DNA from 4 places in the Enterobacter sp. JBIWA008 genome. Region 1 is predicted to be linked to each of the others. Evidence: predicted binding sites of a transcription regulator. Region 1 holds the regulator's gene; each other region holds the start of a gene.
The links. The regulator CRP, encoded in region 1, controls carbon source genes, mostly activating them, when cyclic AMP is high. The targets are predictions, from matches to a motif close to ATGTGANNNNNNTCACAT.
Positions count from the first base shown of each region.

Region 2: a site for CRP is predicted at 1,974-1,991, ahead of bhsA (multiple stress resistance protein BhsA). Genes of this name have one in related genera too.
Region 3: a site for CRP is predicted at 1,487-1,504, ahead of ldtB (L,D-transpeptidase). Genes of this name have one in related genera too.
Region 4: a site for CRP is predicted at 1,203-1,220, ahead of rhaS (HTH-type transcriptional activator RhaS). Genes of this name have one in related genera too.

Region 1 covers NZ_CP074149.1:4,432,065-4,435,787, forward strand. The annotation lists gene KGP24_RS21595 (phosphoribulokinase) at 1-406, shown strand, start outside; gene KGP24_RS21600 (OsmC family protein) at 473-805, opposite strand; gene crp (cAMP-activated global transcriptional regulator CRP) at 1,189-1,821, shown strand; gene KGP24_RS21610 (YccS/YhfK family putative transporter) at 1,879-3,723, shown strand, end outside.
Region 2 covers NZ_CP074149.1:1,917,830-1,921,552, reverse strand. The annotation lists gene mfd (transcription-repair coupling factor) at 1-455, shown strand, start outside; gene KGP24_RS09285 (L,D-transpeptidase family protein) at 604-1,569, shown strand; gene bhsA (multiple stress resistance protein BhsA) at 1,645-1,902, opposite strand; gene comR (TetR family copper-responsive transcriptional repressor ComR) at 2,147-2,782, shown strand; gene KGP24_RS09270 (glycine zipper 2TM domain-containing protein) at 2,842-3,381, opposite strand; gene KGP24_RS09265 (NAD(P)/FAD-dependent oxidoreductase) at 3,575-3,723, opposite strand, start outside.
Region 3 covers NZ_CP074149.1:1,516,386-1,520,108, reverse strand. The annotation lists gene KGP24_RS07385 (ABC-F family ATPase) at 1-1,381, opposite strand, end outside; gene ldtB (L,D-transpeptidase) at 1,604-2,524, shown strand; gene KGP24_RS07375 (GntR family transcriptional regulator) at 2,567-3,283, opposite strand; gene KGP24_RS07370 (PTS transporter subunit EIIC) at 3,299-3,723, opposite strand, start outside.
Region 4 covers NZ_CP074149.1:4,717,133-4,720,855, forward strand. The annotation lists gene rhaR (HTH-type transcriptional activator RhaR) at 1-164, opposite strand, end outside; gene rhaS (HTH-type transcriptional activator RhaS) at 238-1,074, opposite strand; gene rhaB (rhamnulokinase) at 1,376-2,845, shown strand; gene rhaA (L-rhamnose isomerase) at 2,842-3,723, shown strand, end outside.

The DNA.
Region 1 (3,723 bases):
TATCGTTAACCTGGAGTGGATCCAGAAGCTGACGCGCGACATGAGCGAGCGCGGCCATTCGCGAGAGGCGGTGATGGACTCAGTGGTGCGCTCCATGGAGGATTACATTAACTTCCTGACGCCGCAGTTCTCCCGCACCCATATCAACTTCCAGCGCGTGCCGACGGTGGACACCTCCAACCCGTTTGCCGCCAAAAGCATCCCGTCGCTGGATGAGAGCTTTGTGGTGATCCATTTCCGCAACCTCGACGGTATTGATTACCCCTGGCTGCTGGCCATGCTGCAGGGCTCGTTTATTTCGCACATGAATACGTTAGTGGTGCCGGGCGGTAAAATGGGGCTGGCGATGGAGCTCATCATGACGCCGCTGGTGGAGCGACTGATGGAAGGGAAGCAGATAGCGTGAACATGTTCCCTCTCCCAGTGGGAGAGGGTTAGAGTGAGGGCATCAACACGCACGATGCCCCATTAATTAGCCCTCGATCACTTCATACGAATGCGTGATTTTTACCGCTTTCTCCAGCATTAACGCCACAGAGCAGTACTTCTCCGCAGACAGGTCCACCGCACGCGAGACCGCCGCGTCTTTCAGCTCTTTACCGGTGACCACAAAGTGCAGGTTAATATGGGTGAACAGGCGTGGCGCCTCTTCGCGACGCTCTGACGTGAGTTTGACCTCACAATCCGTCACGTCATGACGACCTTTTTGCAGAATCGACACCACGTCAATGGCGCTGCATCCACCTGCCGCCATCAGCACCATTTCCATTGGGCTTGGCGCTTTATCGCCGGAGTTGCCGTCCATCAAAATCTGGTGTCCTGACGCGGACTAGCCCAGGAACGTTAAACCTTCAACCCATTTCACGCGCGCTTGCATATTCTTAAACTCCAACGTTGCATTTTTGGTGACAGATTACGCGTGCGTTACATTTCTCGCAATGGAAGGCGACCTGCATCATGCTGAAGCGAGACACCAGGAGACACGCGGCGAAAGCTATGCTAAAACACTCTGGATGCTACAGTAATACATTGACGTTACACATGTATGCAGAGGACATCAAACTTTACTGGCTGCGAAACGTTACGGTAGCCGACTTCCCAGGGTATGGGTAAGAATTCGATTGCAACCCCAGAGTCCGGATGCATCTGATGACTCTGGTGACAGCTTATAACAGAGGATAACAGCGCATGGTGCTTGGCAAACCGCAAACAGACCCGACTCTCGAATGGTTCTTGTCTCATTGCCACATTCATAAGTACCCATCAAAGAGCACGCTGATTCACCAGGGTGAAAAAGCGGAAACGTTGTATTACATCGTTAAAGGCTCGGTGGCAGTGCTGATCAAAGATGAAGAAGGGAAAGAGATGATCCTTTCTTATCTGAACCAGGGCGATTTCATCGGTGAACTGGGCCTGTTTGAAGAAGGCCAGGAACGTAGCGCCTGGGTTCGAGCAAAGACAGCATGTGAAGTGGCTGAAATTTCTTACAAGAAGTTCCGTCAGCTGATTCAGGTTAACCCTGATATCCTGATGCGTCTTTCTTCCCAGATGGCGCGCCGTCTCCAGGTCACCTCAGAGAAAGTGGGCAACCTCGCCTTCCTGGACGTGACTGGCCGCATCGCACAAACCCTGCTGAACCTGGCGAAACAGCCAGACGCAATGACCCACCCGGACGGCATGCAAATTAAAATTACCCGTCAGGAAATTGGTCAGATCGTCGGTTGCTCCCGCGAAACAGTGGGCCGTATCCTGAAAATGCTGGAAGATCAAAACCTGATCTCCGCCCACGGTAAAACCATCGTGGTCTACGGAACGCGTTAATTCCGCTTAAACGGCGTGCCATCGCAAGGTGTCACGCCGTTTTTGTCTCTACTCCCCATGTGGCGCAGGCTGATCTATCACCCGGAAGTTAACTACGCACTGCGACAAACGCTGGTGTTGTGTCTTCCTGTGGCCATAGGCCTGATCCTCGGACATCTTCAGCAAGGCCTGCTGTTTTCCCTCGTGCCCGCCTGCTGCAACATCGCCGGTCTGGACACGCCGCATAAGCGCTTTTTCAAACGACTGATTATCGGTGGCTGCCTGTTTGCCGGCTGCAGCCTCGCCGTACAGCTTTTACTGGCCCGGGATATCCCGCTGCCGCTGATCCTGACCGTGCTGGCAATGACCCTCGGCGTCACGGCAGAAATCAGTTCGCTGCACGCCCGCCTGCTTCCCGCTTCGCTGATTGCGGCCATCTTCACGTTGAGCCTCGCCGGGAACATGCCGGTGTGGGAGCCGCTGCTGATCTACGCCCTGGGGACACTGTGGTACGGGCTGTTCAACTGGTTCTGGTTCTGGCTGTGGCGCGAACAGCCGCTGCGTGAATCCCTGAGCCTGCTCTATGTGCAGCTTGCGGATTACTGCGAGGCCAAATACACCCTGCTCACCCAGCATACCGATCCGGAAAAATCCTTACCGCCCCTGCTGACGCGCCAGCAGAAGGTGGTGGATCTGATAAGCCAGTGCTATCAACAGCTGCATATGCTTGCCGCCAACAAGAACCACGAGTACAAACGGCTGCTGCGCACCTTCCAGGTCGGGCTGGATCTGCAGGAGCATATCTCCGTTAGCCTGCACCACCCGCAGGAGGTGCAAAAGCTGGTCGAGCGCAGCCATGCCGAAGCGGTGATCCGCTGGAACGCCCAGACCGTGTCCGCACGCCTGCGCGTGCTGGCCGATGATATTCTCTATCACCGCTACCCGACGCGCTTTAACATGGATAAGCAGCTGGGCGCGCTGGAGAAAATCGCCCGTCAGCATCCGGATAACCCGGTCGGCCATTTTGCCGCCTGGCACTTCAGCCGCATCGCTCGCGTGCTGCGCACGCAACGCCCGCTTTATCCCCGCGACCTGATGGCGGATAAGCAGAAACGTCTTCCGTTATTGCCCGCGCTCAGAAGCTATCTGTCTCTTAAATCGTCCGCCCTGCGCAACGCCGCCAGGATTAGCGTTATGCTCAGTACCGCCAGCCTGATGGGCATGGCGCTGCATCTGCCGAAACCGTACTGGATCTTAATGACCGTGCTGTTTGTCACCCAGAACGGCTACGGCGCCACGCGGGTGCGCATTCTGCATCGAGCTGGGGGAACGATGGCCGGGCTGATCATTGCGGGCGTGACGCTACACTTCCACGTGCCGGAAGGCTATACCCTGGCAGGGATGCTGGCGATCACGCTGGTGAGCTACCTGATTATCCGCAAAAACTACGGCTGGGCGATGGTAGGCTTTACGGTAACGGCGGTATACACCCTGCAGCTACTCACGCTCAATGGCGAACAGTTTATTGTCGCCAGGCTGATTGATACCCTGATCGGCTGCCTGATTGCCTTTGGCGGCATGGTCTGGCTGTGGCCGCAGTGGCAAAGCGGGCTGCTGCGCCAGAATGCCCACGACGCGCTGGAAGCGGATCAGGAGGCCATCAGGCTGATCCTCAGCGACAATCCTCAACCGACGCCGCTGGCCTGGCAGCGAATGAAGGTCAACCAGGCGCACAACGCCCTGTTTAACTCGCTCAACCAGGCGATGCAGGAGCCGGGCTTTAACTCGCACTATCTGGCAGATATGAAGCTCTGGGTGACGCACAGCCAGTTTATCGTCGAACACATCAACGCCATGACCACGCTGGCGCGCGAGCACACGATGCTGACGCCGGATCTGGCGCAGCGCTATTTGCAGTCTTGT
Region 2 (3,723 bases), 2.3 Mb from region 1:
CCAGCCAGCAGACCGAGGTTGAGCTGCGTATGCCTTCCCTGCTGCCGGACGATTTTATTCCGGACGTGAATACCCGTCTCTCATTCTACAAGCGCATCGCCAGCGCGAAGAAGGAGAACGAGCTGGAAGAGATCAAGGTGGAGCTGATCGACCGCTTTGGTCTGCTGCCCGATGCGGCGAGAAATTTGCTGGATATCGCGAGGCTGCGCCAGCAGGCGCAAAAGCTGGGGATCCGCAAGCTCGAAGGCAATGAAAAAGGCGGCGTGATTGAATTCGCCGAGAAGAATCACGTCAACCCGATGTGGCTGATCGGCCTGCTGCAAAAACAGCCGCAGCATTTCCGTCTGGATGGTCCAACCCGTCTGAAATTTACCCAGGAGCTGACGGAGCGCAAAACCCGTATGGAATGGGTGCGTAACTTCATGCGTCAGCTGGAAGAGAACGCGATCGCCTGACCTCCCTTCCCCCTGTTAGCCCAGCGCTACGGGGGGACAATTTACAAACTCTTTGCACTTCACCCGATCTTCCCGACACACCCATTCGCCATAATTATATTTAACGCCTTATAAAACAATAACCTTATCATTTGCATGGATTATGGTGATGATGATCTCTTCGCGTTTTACTCGCTGGATGACCCTGTTTGCGCTGGTAGCCACCGTCGCGGTTGCGCTTCCCGCTCGGGCAAACACCTGGGCCCTACCCCCTCCCGGCAGCAAGGTAGTGGGTGAGAACCGCTTTCACGTGGTTGAAAACAATGGGGGGTCACTGGAAGCGATTGCCAAAAAATATAACGTCGGTTTTCTGGCCCTGCTGCAGGCGAACCCCGGCGTCGATCCGTATGTCCCGCGCGCGGGCAGCGTACTGACCATCCCGTTACAGACTATCCTGCCGGACGCCCCGCGCGAGGGGATGGTGATTAACCTGGCCGAGCTGCGCCTGTACTATTACCCGCCGGGTAAAAACGAAGTGACGGTCTACCCTATTGGTATTGGCCAGCTGGGCGGCGACACGCTGACGCCAACAATGGTCACCACCGTCTCGGATAAACGCGCGAATCCAACCTGGACTCCGACGGCCAACATTCGCGCCCGCTATAAGGCCCAGGGGATCGATCTTCCCGCCGTGGTGCCGGCAGGTCCGGATAATCCAATGGGTCACCACGCGATCCGCCTCGCGGCATACGGCGGTGTTTACCTGCTGCACGGAACGAATGCGGACTTTGGCATCGGCATGCGCGTCAGCTCCGGCTGTATTCGTCTGCGCGATGACGATATCAAAACGCTGTTTAACGTCGTTACGCCGGGAACCAAAGTAAATATTATCAATACGCCGATTAAGGTTTCTGAGGAGCCCGGCGGCGTGCGGCTGGTTGAAATTCACCAGCCGTTATCGAAAAATATTGGCGACGATCCGCAGACGCTGCCCATTAACCTGAATGCCGCGATGGTAAGCTTCAAAACGAATGCGAATACCAATAGCGTGGTGATGGAGCGTGCGATGGAAGCGCGGTCAGGCATGCCGACCGACGTCACCCGGCATAACGGCGTCGTCGCGCAGTCGATGTAAATCAGAAATAAAAAAAGGCCCTGCTGAGCAGGGCCTTTTTTATTGCAGTGGCATAAATGAGGGTTTATGCCCGGCTTATTTGTAGATGACAGCCGTGCCGTGCAGGGTGTTAGGACCGGTCACGGAGGTGATGCGGTAAGATTTTGCACCCATCTCTTGCGCTTTTTGTGCCAGCTGATCTTCCAGGGAACCCAGGTTAGTACCGGCAGAGGCAGAGATTGTCCCGACTTTATGCTGGTCAGCTGGGGTGGATTGCACCTGTACAGCAGCAAAGCTTGCGAAAGAGAGTGAACTCAGGACAGCGGCAGCGATGAGGGTTTTTACGTTTTTCATGATGTTTACCTTTAGCAGATGAATTTGGAGGTCGTTAATCATTTAGTTAACGATCGATAGATAAATCATAAATGTGATCCAGGTCACGCGTCAACATAATTTTATAACGAGCGTTAACTTAATTTTAAAATTGTTATTTTTCATACATATATGATTAATTTATTTTTAAGCATTCTGGACTGGTGATGGGTTGCGTTTATTTTTATAATGGTCGTTCACCAAACCAACAGAGGACCAACGGCAAATGACAACCGATGTCACGAGTTGTGCGAAGAAAAGCCGTGGCCGACCAAAAGTGTTTGACAGGGATGCAGCGCTTGATAAGGCCATGACTCTCTTCTGGCAACATGGGTATGAAGCAACCTCGCTTTCCGATCTGGTAGAAGCCACCGGAGCCAAAGCGCCGACGCTGTATGCCGAATTTACCAATAAAGAGGGGCTGTTCAGGGCGGTGCTGGACAGGTACATTTCGCGCTTTGCGGCGAAACACGAAGCCCAGCTGTTCTGTGAAGAGAAAAGCGTCGAACAGGCGCTTCGCGACTATTTCACCGCCGTTGCGACCTGCTTCACCAGTAAAGACACTCCTGCGGGCTGCTTTATGATTAATACCTCTGCCACCCTGGCGGCGTCCTCTAAAGAGATTGCCAATACGGTGAAATCGCGACATGCCATGCAGGAGGAGACCCTCTGCGCATTTCTGGCGCAGCGTCAGCAGCGCGGTGAAATCCCTGCGCAGTGCAATCCTCAGCTTCTGGCGCAATACCTGAGCTGTATTTTGCAGGGGATGTCGATCAGCGCCCGTGAAGGAGCCACGCTGGAAAAACTGCAGAATATTAGCGAAACCACGCTGCGGCTGTGGCCTGAGCTACTCAAAATCTGACGCAAAAAAAAGCTCCTCAGCCTGAGCGCATGAGGAGCTAAATTCAGAGAACATCTTTTTTACACTTTGTTATTCAGAACCAGCTGGCCATTTCCATCCAGTGGAATTTGCGTGCCAGGGTCTTTATCCATGCGGATTTTGCCCTGCTGATCGCCAATTTTGTACGTTACGTCATAGCCCAGCATTTTTTCCGACTTGTCATAGACGGTTTTGCAGCGCTGCTGAGTTGTGGTGTAGGTATCACTATCCTGCATCGCACCCTGCACCTGGTTACCGGCATAGCCGCCACCCAGCGCGCCGACCACTGTCGCTACGTCTTTACCCCGGCCGCCGCCGAACTGATGACCAATCACGCCACCCGCTACCGCACCCAGAACAGAACCGGCAATGCGGTTTTCATCCTGGACAGGACGACGGTGCGTCACGGAGACGTTGCGGCACTCCTGACGAGGGGTTTTCACGGTTTCTTTAATCGGTGTAGCAGAAACCACCTGTGCATACTGCGGGCCGCGATCTAATACGTTGAGACTGGCAACGGCAGCCACACCTAACGCAGCCGCGACGCCAATCCCTATACCCGCCAACATTGATTTATTCACGGGACTTCCTCCTTTGTTGCTATTGGTAACAATTTTGCAATGGAGGCAACGCTTCGCCAATCAGATAAAGGATCAAAAAAGGGGTGTTGAAAGGAGATATATTGTATTTAGGAGAACTCTTAAGCACTCAAACTGTGATCTGCAGCATGAAATGCTAAAAACTCCCTCCGGTGGGCCCGGAGGGAGTGAAAGATTAGTGCAGCTTCAGACGCGGACGGATCACACGGTTGATTCTGCCCACCAGCATCATCAGCCCGGTTTTGAAATAGCCGTGCAGCGCAATCTGGTGCATACGGTACAGGGAGATATACACGAAGCGGGCAATGCGCCCTTCTACCATCA
Region 3 (3,723 bases), 1.9 Mb from region 1:
CCAGGATATTCGGTTTTTCCATCATCAGCTTGCCGAACAGCATGCGGCCCTTCTCGCCACCGGAAAGCACTTTAGCCGGCTTTTTGATGTCGTCCTGGCTGAACAGCAGACGACCCAGAATGCTGCGCACCGCCTGCTCGTCGTCGCCCTCCTGCTTCCACTGGCTCATCCAGTCGAAGACGGTGAGGTCGTTTTCGAACTCGTACTCATGGTCCTGAGCGTAGTAACCAATCTGCGCGTTTTCAGACCACTTCACGGTGCCGTTGTCCGGCTGCAGTTCGCCGACCAGGGTTTTCAGCATGGTGGATTTACCCACGCCGTTGGCGCCGAGGATGGCAATCTTCTCGCCCACTTCCAGCAGCAGGTTGAATTTTTTAAACAGCGGGCCGTTCTCAAAGCCTTTTGCCAGGGCTTCCACTTCCAGCGCGTTACGGAACAGTTTCTTGTCCTGCTCGAAGCGGATAAACGGGTTCTGACGGCTGGAGGCTTTGACTTCGTCCAGCTTGATTTTGTCAATCTGACGCGCACGGGAGGTAGCCTGGCGCGACTTAGAGGCGTTGGCGCTAAAGCGGCTGACGAAGGACTGCAGGTCAGCAATCTGCGCTTTCTTCTTGGCGTTATCCGCCAGCAGACGTTCACGCGCCTGGGTGGCCGCCGTCATGTATTCGTCGTAGTTGCCCGGATAAACGCGCAGCTCGCCGTAGTCCAGATCCGCCATGTGCGTACAGACCATGTTCAGGAAGTGACGGTCGTGCGAAATGATGATCATGGTGCTGTCGCGATCGTTCAGCGTCTGCTCCAGCCAGCGGATGGTGTCGATGTCCAGGTTGTTCGTCGGTTCGTCGAGCAGCAGGATGTCCGGGTTAGAGAACAGCGCCTGTGCCAGCAGCACGCGCAGCTTCCAGCCTGGCGCGACTTCGCTCATCGGGCCGTAATGCTGTTCAACCGGAATACCTACGCCCAGCAGCAGCTCGCCCGCGCGCGCTTCCGCAGAGTAGCCGTCCATCTCACCATACTGCGTTTCCAGATCGGCCACCTTATAGCCGTCTTCTTCGCTCATTTCGGCCAGCGCGTAAATGCGATCGCGCTCCTGCTTCACTTCCCACAGCTCCCCATGCCCCATGATCACGGTGTCGAGCACGGTGAACTCTTCGAAGGCGAACTGATCCTGACGCAGCTTACCGATACGCTCGTTAGGGTCGAGCGATACGTTACCGAGCGTCGGCTCCAGGTCACCGCCGAGGATCTTCATAAAGGTGGATTTACCGCTACCGTTGGCACCAATCAGGCCGTAACGGTTGCCGCCGCCAAATTTGACGGAAATATTTTCGAACAGCGGCTTACTGCCAAACTGCATAGTGACGTTGCTGGTAACTAACACGGGGAGATTCCTGCGAAAAGTGTGATAAACACGGCATTATGCCACAATTCCGAATTGAGATCCCGTGTTGCGGCAATCCACTAAACTTTAACAAAGTCGAAAAAAATGTGATTTCGTACACATCTGAATTCCCTGTAAGCGGGAATGCACATATAATGCGCTCCCATCACAGATTCAGACTTATCAACTCATCGCCAGAATGGCTTAGATACCTCGCACAACATGAACATGAAATTAACAACGCTTTTTGCGGCGGCGTTAGCCGTAGTAGGTTTTTGTAAGACCGCGTCTGCGGTGACGTATCCCCTGCCAACAGACGGTAGCCGTCTGGTGGGCCAGAACCAGGTTGTGACGGTACCAGAAGGTAACTCTCAGCCGCTGGAGTATTTTGCTGCGCAGTACCAGCTGGGTCTGTCTAACATGCTGGAAGCGAACCCGGGCGTTGACCCGTATCTGCCGAAAGCGGGTACCGTGCTGAATATTCCTCAGCAGCTGATCCTGCCGGATACCGTTCATGAAGGTATCGTGATTAACAGCGCCGAAATGCGTCTGTATTACTACCCGAAAGGCACCAACACCGTGATCGTGCTGCCAATCGGTATCGGCCAGCTGGGCAAAGACACTCCGCTGAACTGGACCACCAAAGTTGAGCGTAAGAAAGCGGGCCCAACCTGGACCCCAACTGCCAAAATGCACGCGGAATACATCGCTGCGGGCGAACCGCTGCCAGCCGTTGTACCGGCAGGCCCGGATAACCCAATGGGCCTGTACGCGCTGTATATTGGCCGCCTGTACGCTATCCACGGTACCAACGCCAACTTCGGCATCGGCCTGCGCGTAAGCCACGGCTGCGTGCGCCTGCGTAACGACGACATCAAATTCCTGTTCGAAAACGTGCCGGTCGGTACGCGCGTGCAGTTCATCAACGAACCAGTGAAGGCGACCTCAGAGCCAGACGGCAGCCGCTACATTGAAGTGCACAACCCGCTGTCCACCAGCGAAGACCAGATCAACAATAACGAAGTCGTTCCTGTTACGCTGAACAGCGCGGTGCAGGCGGTGACTTCTCAGCCAGACGTAGAAACGGCGATTGTTGACCAGGCCGTGCAGAACCGCTCCGGTATGCCGGTGCGTTTGAACTGATAGAGAAGCATTAAAAAAGCGGGCCTCGTTGCCCGCTTTTTTTTATCCGTTATTCACGATGACTATCCCGCCGTGGTCGTACCGATAGTGGCAGTGGGCATACTCCAGCGGCGTGCCATCCTCCAGATAAATGACCTGCTCCACCTCCAGCACCGGATCGGTTTCCTCGCAGACCAGATGCTCCCTGTCCAGCGCGCTGGGCTTAAGCGCCCGCACCACCCGGTATGACCCCATAATTTTCAGCCCCAGCGTCTCCTGCACGTACTGGAACACCGAACCTTCAAGATGGGTTTTCGTCAGGCCCGGTACCAGATTCATCGGCATCACGGTGGAATCCAGCGACATAGGTTCGCCGTTCAGCAAGCGTAGACGAATGAAGTCATAGATCGGCGCATCGGCGTTAATCATCAGCGACGCCTGCTCTTTGTCGTTCGGGAAGCGCAGCTCGAAATGCACCACCCGGCTGGTCACCGTGCCCAGATGCGCCCAGGTTTTGGTCGCACCGAAATAGTCGCTGCCGGAGAGATCCCACTGCGAGAGCTGCAGGAAGTTTTTGCGGATAAAGGTGCCCTGCCCCTGACGGGTATAAACCAGACCTTCAACAATCAGCTGGCGCATCGCCTGCTGGATGGTCATCCGGCTGGTGCTAAACTCAGCCGCCAGCGCAAACTGGTCCGGAAGCGGTTCATGGGCGGCGTACTGCTGGCTGATAATGCGTTTCTTGATTTCCCGCGCTATGGTGATGTACTTCGCCGCCATCGTCCTTCCTTTCAGTTAGTTTTCTATCCCGCTGTTTTTCAAGGCCACTCGCTCGGCAATTTTGAGGAAAGGCAGGTAGAAGAATACACCAAATATGATGATTGCCAACTGCACCACCACCGCCCGCCAGTCTCCCGCCGTGGCCAGCCAGGCGCTGAGAATTGGCGGTGTGGTCCACGGGATCATCACTACGCAGCGCGACATTAACCCCAGGGTGGTGCAAAGCCAGGCGAAGTAAATGCCGATGGCGGGCAGCAGCACAAACGGGATCATCAGCGGCAGGTTAAACACAATCGGCAGGCCAAAAATCACCGGCTCGTTTATGTTGAATAAACCGGGCGCCAGCGACAGACGCGCCACCTGCTTCGCCGACTTTTGTCGGGAGAAGATAAAGATGGCAATCAGCAGCGAGATCGTGCTGCCCGTGCCGCCCACCATGC
Region 4 (3,723 bases), 290 kb from region 1:
TCGTTGAGGATGTGAAGGCCGTTACCGCGCCACACCAGCACCAGCTCGCAAAACTCGTGGGTATGTTCGGCAAAGACGTCTTGCGGGTAGCGATCGGCCACCGTGACGGCCTGACTCGCGGAGGCATAAAAATCATCTTTGCGAAGAATTAACTGAGCAGCCACATCACGACCTCTACGCCGAATAACCTGACACTATTAGCTTTTTTGCGGAAATAAAACGGTGACTGCCCTCGCGTTACTGAAGCATCGCGTCTTTCCCTTGACGAATATCGCGCGGCGACCAGCTAAATTCCCGGCGAAACAGCGTTGAAAAGTGATTGCTGTCGCCAAAACCGCAGCAGTAGGCAATATCTGTAACGCTTTCGTCGGTATGACGTAAAAGATGACGCGCTTTGATCAGGCGCAGACGGTTAAGGTAGCGCTGCGGCGTCAGCCCGGTGTGCTGCTTAAGCTGGCGATGCAGGGTGCGCAGCGACAGTGAAAAATCATCCGCAAGCGTTTCCCAGCAGACGTCCTCAGCGAAATGATCTTCCAGCCAGGCCATCAGATGGTTCAGGCGCGCGTTATTATCTTCCAGCCCTTCAACCAGACTGCTGCGGCGCAGCAGCACCAGAAGCTGCATAAACAGCAGTTCGCGCGAGGCAATGGCGTGCGTCTCCTGCCCCTCCTCGCTCTTCTCCATCTGGCTCACCAGCTGACGCACCTGCTGCAGGATGGACTGATTCACCCGCCAGTGCGACGGATAGTGTCCGTCCTGCTCCTGGGGCAACAGCTGATTCAGCCCCGAAAGAAACTGGAACGCGTCCGGGGAACGGTAGAGCACATTAGTCAGATACAGGTTGTCGGTATGTTCATACAGGTGCCGATCGTGGTCACGCACGAAGCACACCGTACCGCCGCTGATGGTATAGGGCTGGCCATTGAAGACATGAATCCCCGTCCCGCGCTCAACAATCACAATCTCATGAAAATCATGATGATGCTCCGGAAACGCGGCCTGAGGAAGCCGCGGCTCAATCGCGACAGGCAAACCTCCTGAAGGAAAAAAATCCACGCTGTGCAATATGGTCATAACGGCCTCCACCAATGAAAAATGTTCTCAAAATAGTAATTAAGGCCTCCCACACTCACCTTCAATTTTTGGCAGTAAACCTCGCAAAAGCTGTCCATTTTTCAAGAAACAGGGGGAAAGATCGGGAAATGCGGTCAGCGTCACACTGTCTGAGAACCCCGCCGCTGCTGGAAACTGTGAACTCCCTCACATTCACCTTTGCTTTCTTGCCAGCGCGAGATTTGGCCTGTCAGTGGTGAGAAGGTGACTTTTTCTTCCCTTTTTTACACTCACCGCTAATGACTTAAGAAAGGACCCGACCATGACTTTTCGCCATTGTGTGGCTGTCGATTTAGGCGCATCCAGCGGCCGCGTAATGCTCGCGAGCTGGGACCGTGAGCAGCACACGCTTTCGCTTCGCGAAATGCACCGTTTCGCCAACTTTCTGCAAAAGCAGGACGGTTTTGAGGCCTGGGATATCGATGCCCTGGAGGCGGAGATCCGTATCGGACTGAACAACGTTTGCGACGATGGCATTCGCATCGACAGCATCGGCATTGATACCTGGGGCGTGGACTACGTTCTGCTTGATAGCCATGGCGAGCGCGTCGGCTTGCCGGTTTCTTATCGCGACAGCCGCACCGACGGCCTGATGGCGCACGCTATCGCCCAGCTTGGCAAGGACAACATCTACGGGCGCAGCGGCATTCAGTTTCTGCCGTTTAACACGCTTTATCAGCTGCGTGCTTTGGTCGAGCAACAGCCGGAGCTGGTCGCAGACGTGGCCCATGCTCTGCTGATCCCGGACTACCTGAGCTATCGCCTGACCGGCAACATGAACTGGGAATATACCAACGCCACCACCACGCAGCTGGTCAACATCAACTCGGATAGCTGGGATGAACATCTGCTGGCCTGGACGGGGGCGTCGCCTTCCTGGTTCGGCACACCAACCCACCCGGGTAACGTGATCGGTCACTGGATTTGCCCCCAGGGGAATGCAATCCCTGTCGTTGCCGTCGCCAGCCACGATACCGCCAGCGCGGTGATAGCGTCCCCACTTGCGAGCAAAGACGCGGCTTACCTCTCGTCCGGCACCTGGTCGCTGATGGGCTTTGAGAGCAAAACCCCGTACACCAGCGATGCCGCGATGGCCGCAAACATTACCAACGAAGGCGGTGCCGAAGGGCGCTACCGCGTACTGAAAAACATCATGGGGCTGTGGCTGCTCCAGCGGGTGCTAAGAGAGCAGAACATTACCGACCTGCCTGCGCTTATCGCCGAAACCGAGAAGCTGAAGGCCTGCACTTTCCTGATCAACCCGAACGACGATCGCTTTATAAACCCGGCGCACATGAGCGCCGAAATTCAGGCCGCCTGCGTTGAGGGCGGGCAGCCGGTGCCGTCCAGCCCTTCCGAACTGGCGCGCTGCATTTTTGACAGCCTCGCCCTGCTGTATGCCGACATCCTCAGCGAGCTGGCGAGCCTTCGCGGAAAACCGTTCAGCCAGCTGCACATCGTGGGCGGCGGCTGCCAGAACCAGCTGCTGAACCAGCTCTGCGCCGATGCCTGCGGCATCACCGTGGTGGCAGGTCCCGTGGAGGCCTCCACGCTCGGCAACATCGGCATTCAGCTGATGACCCTGGACGAACTTTCCAACGTTGACGACTTCCGTTCGGTAGTGGCGGCGAACGCCAGCCTGACCACTTTCACCTCCAATCCCTGCAGTGAAATTGCTCGCTTTCGGGCGCAGTTTCAGCAAAACCGACTGACTAAGGAGCTTTGTGCATGACAACTCAATTAGAACAAGCCTGGGGCCTGGCTAAACAGCGTTTCGCCGCCGTCGGCGTGGATGTCGAAGAGGCGCTGCGCCAGCTCGACCGTCTGCCCGTATCCATGCACTGCTGGCAGGGCGATGACGTCGCCGGTTTCGAGAACCCGGGCGGTTCCCTGACGGGTGGTATTCAGGCCACCGGTAACTACCCAGGCAAAGCGCGTAACGCAACCGAACTGCGCGCCGACCTGGAGCTGGCGCTGAGCCTGATCCCGGGGCCAAAACGCCTGAACCTGCACGCGATTTATCTCGAATCCGACGAGCCGGTGGCGCGCAACGAAATCAAACCGGAACACTTTAAGAACTGGGTAGAGTGGGCCAAAGCCAACAGGCTGGGCCTGGACTTTAATCCGTCCTGCTTCTCACATCCACTGAGCGCGGACGGTTTTACCCTCGCCCACGCTGACGACGATATCCGCCAGTTCTGGATCGACCACGTGAAGGCCAGCCGCCGCGTCTCGGCGTATTTCGGCGAGCAGCTCGGCACGCCGTCGGTGATGAACATCTGGATCCCGGACGGCATGAAGGACATCACCGTCAATCGTCTGGCTCCGCGCCAGCGCCTGCTGGCCGCGCTCGATGAGGCCATCAGCGAGAGGCTGGACCCGGCGCACCACATCGATGCCGTAGAGAGCAAGCTGTTTGGCATTGGCGCCGAGAGCTATACCGTTGGCTCGAACGAGTTCTATATGGGTTACGCCACCAGCCGCCAGACCGCGCTGTGCCTGGATGCCGGCCACTTCCACCCGACCGAGGTGATTTCCGACAAAATCTCCGCCGCCATGCTCTACGTGCCGCGCCTGCTGCTGCACGTCAGCCGTCCGGTGCGCTGGGAC